DNA from 3 places in the Stenotrophomonas sp. YJH_SMC_21 genome. Region 2 is predicted to be linked to each of the others. Evidence: predicted binding sites of a transcription regulator. Region 2 holds the regulator's gene; each other region holds the start of a gene.
The links. The regulator FliA, encoded in region 2, starts transcription of late flagellar genes. The targets are predictions, from matches to a motif close to TAAAGTTTNNCNNNCNNNGGCCGATAA.
Positions count from the first base shown of each region.

Region 1: the regulator FliA is predicted to act here: its motif matches at 1,060-1,086, upstream of AC5P67_RS19440 (methyl-accepting chemotaxis protein).
Region 3: the regulator FliA is predicted to act here: its motif matches at 2,013-2,039, upstream of AC5P67_RS19790 (GGDEF domain-containing protein).

Region 1 covers NZ_JCAFSU010000023.1:22,325-25,595, reverse strand. The annotation lists gene mnmA (tRNA 2-thiouridine(34) synthase MnmA) at 1-340, shown strand, start outside; gene hflD (high frequency lysogenization protein HflD) at 337-951, shown strand; gene AC5P67_RS19440 (methyl-accepting chemotaxis protein) at 1,115-2,305, shown strand; gene AC5P67_RS19435 (hypothetical protein) at 2,404-2,619, shown strand; gene AC5P67_RS19430 (hypothetical protein) at 2,757-3,263, shown strand.
Region 2 covers NZ_JCAFSU010000024.1:10,574-13,844, reverse strand. The annotation lists gene flhF (flagellar biosynthesis GTPase FlhF) at 1-534, shown strand, start outside; gene AC5P67_RS19605 (MinD/ParA family ATP-binding protein) at 521-1,408, shown strand; gene AC5P67_RS19600 (RNA polymerase sigma factor FliA) at 1,405-2,148, shown strand; gene cheY (chemotaxis response regulator CheY) at 2,206-2,598, shown strand; gene AC5P67_RS19590 (protein phosphatase CheZ) at 2,598-3,203, shown strand; gene AC5P67_RS19585 (chemotaxis protein CheA) at 3,206-3,271, shown strand, end outside.
Region 3 covers NZ_JCAFSU010000025.1:7,742-11,012, reverse strand. The annotation lists gene AC5P67_RS19795 (MFS transporter) at 1-469, shown strand, start outside; gene AC5P67_RS19790 (GGDEF domain-containing protein) at 565-1,980, opposite strand; gene AC5P67_RS19785 (TonB-dependent siderophore receptor) at 2,270-3,271, shown strand, end outside.

The DNA.
Region 1 (3,271 bases), on a different contig from region 2:
GTACGTGGACCAGGACCGCGACAGCAAGTGGATGCTGTCCGAGCGCCTGCGTTCGGAAACCGCGCACTGGATCGCCGGTTCGCCGCCGGCACGGCGCTTCGAATGCACCGCCCAGACCCGCTACCGCCAGCCCGATGAGCCGTGTACGGTCCAGGTGCTGGACGATGGCAGCGTGCTGGTCACCTTCGCGCGCCCACAGCGCGCCGTTACCCCCGGTCAATCACTGGTGCTGTATGACGGTGACGTGTGCCTGGGTGGCGCGGTGATCGCCGCCACCGATGCGCCGCTGGAACAGCGCCTGCGCACCACCCCTTCCCCTTTTGAGGTAATCGCTGCATGAGTTTCACTGTCGACGACCGCGTCCTGGCCCTGGCCGGCATTGCCCAGGCCCTGCAGCAGGTACGCCGTATCGCCGATACCGGCCATTCCGACGCCGCCGCCGTGCGCACCGCCGTGGACAGCGTGTTCCGTGTCGATGCGTCCTCGCCGCAGGAGGTGTTCGGTGACCGCCATGCACTGAAGTCCGGCCTGCGCCTGCTGCACAACTACTTCCGCAGCCAGGGCCAGGACCCGATCCTGCCCAAGCTGGCCCTGTCGGTGCTGCAGCTGGAGCGTCGCTTCGTTCAGGATGGCGCCACCGTGAACAAGGTCGCCTCGGGCATCGAGCGCGCCCAGCGCCAGGCCACCGAACTGGGCGACAGCGGCCACCCGGACGTGCTGGCCAACCTGGGAGGCCTTTACGCCGACACCATCAGCCACCTCAAGCCGCGGGTCATGGTGCAGGGCAACCCGCACTACCTGGGCCAGGCTGGCGTGGTGGCCGAGATCCGCGCCCTGCTGCTGGCCGCGGTGCGCGCTGCGGTGCTGTGGCGGCAGCTGGGCGGCAGCTACTGGGACTTCCTGTTCAGCCGCAAGGCGATGATCGAGGCCGTGGACCGGCAGCTGGCCTGAGGGTGTGGGGTCGGATCCCTTTCCGGCACGGAAAGGGCTCGGCCCCCGAAGCCGCCAAGGCGCCGGAAAACCGGCGCATTCAGAATGCACTTCGAGGCACATCGACGTTAAAGAGAAAGGGGGTACGGCCGATACATCCTCCGTGCACCTCCCGAGAACGTCCATGTACTCACGCATTTTCATCCGTCTGGCCGCCCCCCTGGCTCTGACCCTGCTGCTCCCCTTCGCCATCGGTTTCGAATGGCCGGCCGCCCTGCGCTGGGCGATCCTGACCACGATGACGCTGAGCTGGCTCGGCTTTGCGTGGTGGACCACCCGCGCCCAGGCACACCGTTCCCCGGAACACGCCCGTGTCCTGCGTGAGCAGGACCAGCTGCTGACCGAACTGCGCAATTTCGTCGGCAACGAGATCGAGGGTTCGCGCGGCGAAGTGGAACGCGCCCGTGACCTGATCCGCCAGGCCGTCTCCAGCCTCGGTGGCAGCTTCGATGCGATGAACCGCAAGTCGCGCCAGCAGAGCCAGGCCCTGTCGCGCATCGTCGACCGCGCCGGTGACGAAGGCAATGCCGGCCTCGACGTTGCCCGTTTCGCCCAGCACGCCAGCCACCGTATGGAACAGCTGGTCGAAGCGCTGGAACAGGTGAGCGGCCAGAGCAGCACCACCGTGCAGCACATCGACCAGATGGCGCAGCACCTGGATGGCATCTTCGCGCTGCTGGAAGACGTCAAGTCGATCGCCGACCAGACCAACCTGCTGGCCCTGAACGCTGCCATTGAAGCGGCACGTGCCGGTGAAGCCGGTCGTGGCTTCGCGGTGGTCGCCGACGAAGTGCGCAACCTGTCCGAGCGCTCGACCACCTTCAACGAGCAGATCCGCAAGCTGGCGCATAGCTCCAAGGACGCCATCGCCAAGGTGCGCGAGACGGTTTCGCACATGGCCTCGCGCGACATGGACCGCTCCCGCGAAGCGCGCCAGGAAGCGGCGGCGATGCTCGACAACGTCGCGCAGATCAACGCCTCGCTGGGTGACGGCATGCGCGAAGTGTCCGAGTGCGCCCGTTCGATCGATGGCAGCGTAGCCGAAGCCGTGCGCGCCCTGCAGTTCGAAGACATCGCCACCCAGGCGCTGGGCGGCGTGCACACCCACCTGGACCGCCTGACCGCGATCAACCGCGAAGCGGTGGCCCTGCAGGAACTGCTGCACCGCAATGGCGGCGTATTCGACGAAGAGATCGCCACCGCCCTGCAGCGCACCGGCAGCCGCCTGCGCGAACTGCGCAGCGAATGGGAGCGCCCGCCGCACAAGCCGGTTGCCCAGCAGAGCATGGGCGCCGGCACCGTCGAGCTGTTCTGATCCTGATGTCCGCTGCCCTCGCCGGCAGCCCGCAAGGCCCCGGTTCGACCGGGGCCTTTGCCTGTAACCCGCCGTTGGATGCATCCTGTACCCGCACCATGACACTGATCCGCGCCCTGCCCTCTCTCACCGATACCGAGCGCCCGCGCAACGCGAGCGTGCGTGAGCAGCTGCAGCAGCTGGAGGATGTGGCACGCGAGGAGATCCGCGAACTGCAGCAGCTGGCGGACGCGCGCCCCGCCCCGTCGCGGGCGGACGAGGCACTGCTGGGACTGGCCTGGGACCTGGGGTTGGACGGGGAAGCGCTGAAGTAGATCCACGCCATGGGTGGACAGCTTTCATCCGCCGGTGTGACGCCTGGCCCTCGCCGCAACATCCACGCATGGCGTGGATCTACCGGGGTGGCGAAATCGTTGTGGCATGATCCACCGATCCCGTTCATGGAAGACCGATGGCCATCACCCTGATCGCACTCCTGCTGATCGAGACCGTCCTTCTGATGGCCTGGGTGGCCGGTTATTTCAGTTGGGGCATCACCCTGTTCAACGAACGCATCGCGGCGTCACCGGCCATGCAGGCCCGGCTCTCGCTGGGCAGCCTGGAACGTGACCTGCCGCAGGACAGATGGCTGCAATTGGCCTTCCATGCGCTGCCCGATGGCAGCATGGCGTTCCGCGAGAGCTTCGCGCCGAGCTTCGGCCTGCGCTACTTCCCGGTGATGCGCGGTCGCATCGTACTCAACGCGCGACGGCACGAGGTGCGGGTGATCGGACTGTGCAGCTGGTTCGTGGCCATCCTGTCGCTGTTGCTGTTGCCGCTGGTGGCGATGCGCCCGATGGTGGCGCCGATGCTGCTGGTGCTTCCGCTGTTCCTGGCCAGCTATCTGGTCCAGAAGCGGCGCTATGCGGCCATCGTCGAAGCGCTGCGCATGCAGTTGAAGGCGGATTTTCCGAGGTAGATCCACGC
Region 2 (3,271 bases):
GTCGCCCTGGTGACCACCGACACCACCCGCATCGGCGCCCGCGAGCAGCTGTACGGCTACGGCCGCCAGCTCGGCATCGCGGTGCACGAGGCCAACAGCGGCACCGACCTGGACCAGCTGCTGGAACGCCTGAAGGACTACAAGCTGGTGCTGATCGACACCGCCGGCCTGGGCCCGCGCGACCGCGCGCTGGCCGCGCAGCTGCAGTGGCTGCGCGCCGCCCGCCAGGTACGCACCCTGCTGGTGCTGCCGGCCAACACCAGCTTCGGCGACATGGACGAGGTGGTCCGCCGCTTCGGCGCCGCCAACCTGCAGGGCCTGGTGTTGAGCAAGCTGGACGAGACCGGCCGCTTCGGCAACGCCCTGTCAGTGGCCGTGGACCACGCCCTGCCGATCACCTGGGTGACCGATGGCCAGGATGTTCCGGAGGACCTGCACCGGGCCAGTGCGGCCAATCTCGTACTTCGCCTTGAAGATTTGCGCCGCGCGGCCGATATGCCCTGCAACCCGGAGTTGAACCATGCCGTCGCGTGAGTACGCCAAGCTGACCAAGACCTTCCCGCTGTCGGCCACCCGCAGCGAGCCGCTCGGCCCTGTGCGCACCATTGCCGTCACTGGCGGCAAGGGCGGCGTGGGCAAGACGAATGTGTCCGCCAACCTGGCGGTGGCACTGGCCGGCATGGGCAAGCGCACGCTGCTGCTGGACGCCGACCTGGGCCTGGCCAACATCGACGTGATCCTGGGGCTGAACCCGACCTTCACGCTGGCCGACCTGGTCGCCGGCCGCTGCTCGCTGGACGACGTCATCGTCGAAGGCCCGAACGGCGTGCTGGTGGTGCCGGCCGCGTCCGGCCGCCGGCACATGGCCGAGCTGGCCCCGGCAGAGCACGTCGGCCTGGTCAACGTGTTCTCCGAGCTGGAACGCGAACTGGACATCATGGTGGTGGACACCGCCGCAGGCATCACCGACGGCGTGCTGACCTTCTGCCAGGCCGCGCAGGACACCGTGGTGGTGGTCTGTGACGAGCCGGCCTCGATCACCGACGCCTACGCGCTGATCAAGGTGCTGTCGCGCGAACGCGGCGTGGACCGCATCCAGGTAGTGGCCAACATGGTGCGCGACCCCAACGAGGGCCGCGTGCTGTACGAAAAGCTGACCCGCGTCTGCGAGAAATTCCTCGCCGATGTCTCGCTGAACTACCTGGGCTGCGTGCCGCAGGACGACTGGCTGCGCCTGTCGGTGCAGCGCCAGCAGCCGGTGGTGAAGGCCTACCCGTCCAGCCCGGCCGCGCTGGCGATCACCGAGATCGCGCGTCGCACCGCACGCTGGCAGGCGCCGACCGAACCGCGTGGCGGCGTCGAGTTCTTCCTCGAGCGCATCCTCAAGCAGCGCGGGGTGGCCGCATGAAAGGCGCAGCCCAGTACAGGGAAGTCCAGCGCTCGGCGGCCAACGAGGTCATCGCCCAGCATTCGGACCTGGTGCGGCGCATCGCCCACCACCTGGCCGCGCGGTTGCCGGCCAGCGTTGAAGTGGACGACCTGATCCAGGCCGGCATGATGGGCCTGATAGAAGCGTCGCGCAGCTATGACGCCGACCAGGGCGCCTCGTTCGAGACCTATGCCTCGATCCGCATCCGCGGTTCGATGATCGACGAGATCCGCCGTGGCGACTGGGTGCCGCGCTCCGTGCACCGCCGTGCACGCGATGCCGCCGCCACCATTCGCCGCCTGGAACAGAGCAGCGGCCGCGCCGCCAGCGCCACCGAAGTGGCCGCCGCGATGGAGATGCCGCTGCCCGAATACCTGCGGTTGATGGAAGACGCCGCACGTGGCCAGGTGCTGAGCCTGGAGTCGCGCATCGAGGACCAGGGCGAGCTGGACACCGTCGCCCAGGGCGGCCCGACCCCGCAGCAGGTGCTGGAGCGTGGTGAGTTCGGCCGCGAGCTGGGCAAGGCCATCGGCCACCTGCCCGAGCGCGAACAGCTGGTGCTCTCGCTCTACTACGAGCAGGAACTGAACCTGAAGGAGATCGGCGCGGTGCTCGGCGTGAGCGAGTCGCGCGTCTGCCAGATCCACGGCCAGGCGGTGCTGCGCCTGCGTGGCCGGCTCAAGATTTTCGAGGCGGCGGACGCCGGCCTGGAAGAATGAACATGCCCGAGGCGGCTGCCCCCGGCCGCCCGGAATGAACAACAAAGGAACTCTGCTTTGAACAAGAACATGCGCATCCTGATCGTCGATGACTTCTCGACCATGCGTCGGATCGTCAAGAACCTGCTGGGCGATCTGGGCTTCACCAATACCGCCGAAGCCGAGGACGGGCATGCCGCGCTGTCGCTGCTGCAGAGCCAGCCGTTCGATTTCGTGGTCACCGACTGGAACATGCCGGTGATGACCGGCATCGAGCTGCTGAAGGCGATCCGTGCCGATGCCAAGCTGAAGACCCTGCCAGTGCTGATGGTCACCGCCGAAGCCAAGCGCGAACAGATCATCGAAGCCGCCCAGAACGGCGTGAACGGCTACATCATCAAGCCGTTCACTGCGCAGACGCTGGAAGAGAAGCTCGGCAAGATCTTCGAACGCCTGGCGGCCAGCGCCTGATGGATACCACGGTCGACAAGAGCGCCCTCGCCCTGCGCCTGCAGGAAGCCCTGGACGCACTCGAGTCCGGTGACGAGGCCGCCTGGCGGCAGCGCATCGACGGACTGGTCGCGCTGCGAACGCAGCCGATGATGAGCGGCCTCTCGCGGCTGGCCCGCGAGCTGGGGCAGGCACTGGGTGAGCTGCCGACCGTGCCCAGCGAGGCCGGTGAGCTGGACGACGCCTGCGCACGCCTGGACCACGTGGTGGCCATGACCGAACAGGCCACGCACCGTACCCTGGACCTGGCCGAGGAATGCCGCAGCCTGACCGAACAGCTGCGTGCTGAAGGCCTGCAGCCGGGCCAGGACGCGCAGCTCGAGCGCATCCGCCACAACCTGACCGAGATCGCCCTGACCCAGAGCTACCAGGACCTGACCGGGCAGATCATCCGTCGCGTGGTCGGCATCGTCCGCCGCGTGCACGAGGGCTTCGGCGCACTCGGCCTGCCGCCGGAACAGCATCGCACCGACCCGGAACTGGCCGGGCCGGCACTGAAGGGACTGGACCGCCACGCGGTCTCGCAGAACGACGCCGACGACCTGTTGTCGGATCTGGGGCTGTAAGCATGAGCGCGGTATCCGACGACATCACTGCCGATTTCATCATCGAGGCACAGGAAATCCTGGATCGC
Region 3 (3,271 bases), on a different contig from region 2:
CGGCGCGCTCGGCCTGGCCGGCGTGGTCGGTGCGCTGATGGCGGCGCGGGTCGGACACTGGATGGACCGTGGTTTCGCGCATCGGGTCAGCCTCGGCGCGCTGTTGTTGATGCTGGTCGCGTGGTGGCCGCTGCTGGGCCTGCCGCATTCGCTGTCCCTGCTGTTGCTGGGTGTGGTCGTGCTCGACCTGGGCGGCCAGGCACTCCATGTCTCGAACCAGGCATCGTTGCTGCGTGCACCGGCAGAACAGCATGGGCGCCTGGTGGCGTTGTACATGCTGTTCTATGCGGTGGGCAGCGGTGCGGGAGCGGCGGCGGGGCCCTGGATGCAGGTGCGGCATGGCTGGCCCGCAGTGTGCCTGCTGGGGGCGGGCATCGCGTTGCTGGCGCTGCTGTGGTGGGCAGCATGGCGGGTGGTGGCGTTCAATGCATCGGCTGGCGCGCGAACCGGTAGAGTCGACTGTCGGTAGAGTCGACTGTCAGTCGACTGCTCTTCGTTCCGACGGCGAAAAATCCCGCGCTGCGCGCGATAGTCGACCAGCGGTCGACTCTACCTGTCCTGCCGTCATCGCTGCAGTGCACGCCGCCCCGGGGCTTCCTGCAGGTCCGCGCTGGCGACCACCACGCGGTTGCGGCCGCTGCGCTTGGCCTCGTACATCGCCGCGTCTGCGCGTGCCATCAACCGCTCGTAGTCCGGATGACCATCGTGACCGGCCACGCCGATGCTGGCGGTCAGTTCCAGCACCTGGCCATTGGCCAGCGCTACCGGTGATTGTGCGATCTGCCGGCGCAGGCTCTCGGCGATCACGGTCGCCTGCGACTCGCTGGCGGCCACCAGCACCACCACGAATTCTTCGCCGCCATAGCGGAACAGGTAGTCGCTGCCACGCGTGAGCTGGCCGAGCAGGCCGGCCACGTGCTGCAACGCACGGTCGCCGGCATCGTGGCCATGGCCGTCGTTGATTGCCTTGAAATGATCCAGGTCGAGCAGCAGCAGCGAGAACGGTGTGCGGTTGCGCGTGGCCAGCTCGATCTCCCTGCGCAGCACGGTGGGCAGGAAGCGACGGTTGAGCAGGTTGGTCAGCGCGTCGCTGCCGGCATCCAGTTCGCCGATGCGCTCGAACAGCAGCGTCATCAGGGTGCGGATGGCGGCCAGGTCCTCGCGGATGGCCGGCAGCACCGCCAGTCGCTGCGCCGGAGCATCGCCACTCGCGCGCTGCAGGTGGCCGTCAATGCGGGCCATCAACTGGCCCACCTGCTGCGTTTCGCTGCTTTCGCCGAAGCTGGAGATGCCCTTGTGGGTGAACCACAGGCCGAACTCCGAGGTGGCCAGGCTGGCGTTGTCGCTGGCCTGCACGTGGCCGGCGAGGGCGTAGAGCAGGGCGTTCTCCCAGTCCAGCAGCAATGCGCGCTGGCGCTCGCGTTCGGTACCGACGTTCTGTACCAGCGAGAACAGCCGGTAGGCGGCGTCGGCACGGGTGGAGCGCTCGCGCGCATGGGTGTAGGCCAGGGTCATGCCTTCCATGGCGATGTCCATGATCGCGCTGAAGCAGGCGATGGCGGCGAACGCGGTCGCGCTGTCGGGCGCGTCGTCCCGCAGGCGCACGAACAGCTCGTGCTTGAGCACGCGCGCACCGCGGGTGACCAGGTCGACCGGGATGCCGACCCGTGCGTGTACGTCGCCGATCACCCGCTGCGAGGCGACCGTGGTGGCGATGCCAGCGGCGTCGGTGGTCAGCAGCTGTACCAGCCAGCGCTGCATGGCCGGCTGCAGGCGCTGCTTGACCTGGTCGTGGGACAGGAAGCGGCGTGCGCGCCCGTCGTGCAGCAGCACTTCGTAAAAGCGCTGGGCCAGCGCGGGTGGGGCATCGGTGGCAGCGGCCTTGAGCAGCGCGGTGGCGGCAGGGCCGGCCTGTAGCAGGCATTGCTGCCAGGCCTCGGCCAGCGGCTGGCTGGCATCGTCCAGTTGGGGTGGTTCCACGTCGATCTCTGACTGCGTACGGCAAACCACGGGTATCGGCCGCGGCGGCATACGGTTGATGGCGGGGTAGCCGGGCAGTTTACGCGCGGTGCAGGCTTGCACGGTGCGCAAAGCACATCGACGCCGCTGCGGCAATGAGTGAACGCATTTGAGAATCACTCGCATTGATGGGAGAATGCGCGCACGGAGCGGGCTGCAGGTGCCTGCAGGACGGCTCCGCCTCCCCCCCCTCGTCGTTGCCTCAAGCCCTTTGCCAGAGGCCCCGCAGCCCTGCCAGAAGGTCCTGATCATGTCTCCTGCCGTTGTCCATTCGCCGCGCCCGCTGGCGCTTGCCGTTGCCGCCCTGCTGGCGGGCAGCGCCCTGACCGCCCAGGCCGAAACCGACGCCACCGATATCGACACGGTGCACGTCACCGCCTCGCAGATCGCGCGCCAGGCACTGGGCACCTCGACCATCACCGCCGAGGATATCGCCCGGCGCCCGCCAGCCAACGACATCGCCGAGCTGTTGCGGACCATGCCGGGCGTCAACCTGACCGGCAACAGCGCCTCGGGCCAGTACGGCAACAACCGCCAGATCGACCTGCGTGGCATGGGCCCGGAAAACACCCTGATCCTGGTCGATGGCAAGCGCATCGGCGCACGCGATGCCGTGCGCATGGGGCGCAGCGGCGAGCGCAATACCCGCGGTGACACCAACTGGGTGCCGGCGGAAATGATCGAGCGCATCGAAGTGCTGCGCGGCCCGGCGGCGGCACGCTATGGCTCCGGTGCCTCCGGCGGCGTGGTCAACATCATCACCAAGCGCCCGACCGGTGACCTGACCGGTGCGGTGGACCTGTATGGGCTGGTGCCCGAACACAGCGCCGAAGGTGGCAGCGAACGCGTCGGCCTGCAGCTGAGTGGGCCGATGACCGACACCCTGTCGTTCCGCCTGTACGGCAATCTCAACAAGACCGACGCGGACTCGCTGGAGCTCAACCGCCAGTACGCTACCAACCCCAACGCGGTGCCGCCGGCCGGCCGCGAGGGCGTCAAGAACCGCGATGTCAACGCGCTGCTGCGCTGGGACGTGACCGCCAACCAGGTGGTGGAGTTCGAAGCCGGCACCAGCCGCCAGGGCAACATCTACGCTGGTGATCGCGCGGTCAGCACCACCGGTACATCGACCGGTGTTGACCTGGCGGCACTGGCCGAGGGCGAAGCGGAGACCAACCGCATGTACCGCAACACCGGCGCGATCACCCATCGTGGCCGCTGGGGCGACGTGACCTCGCGGGTGACGGCCGCG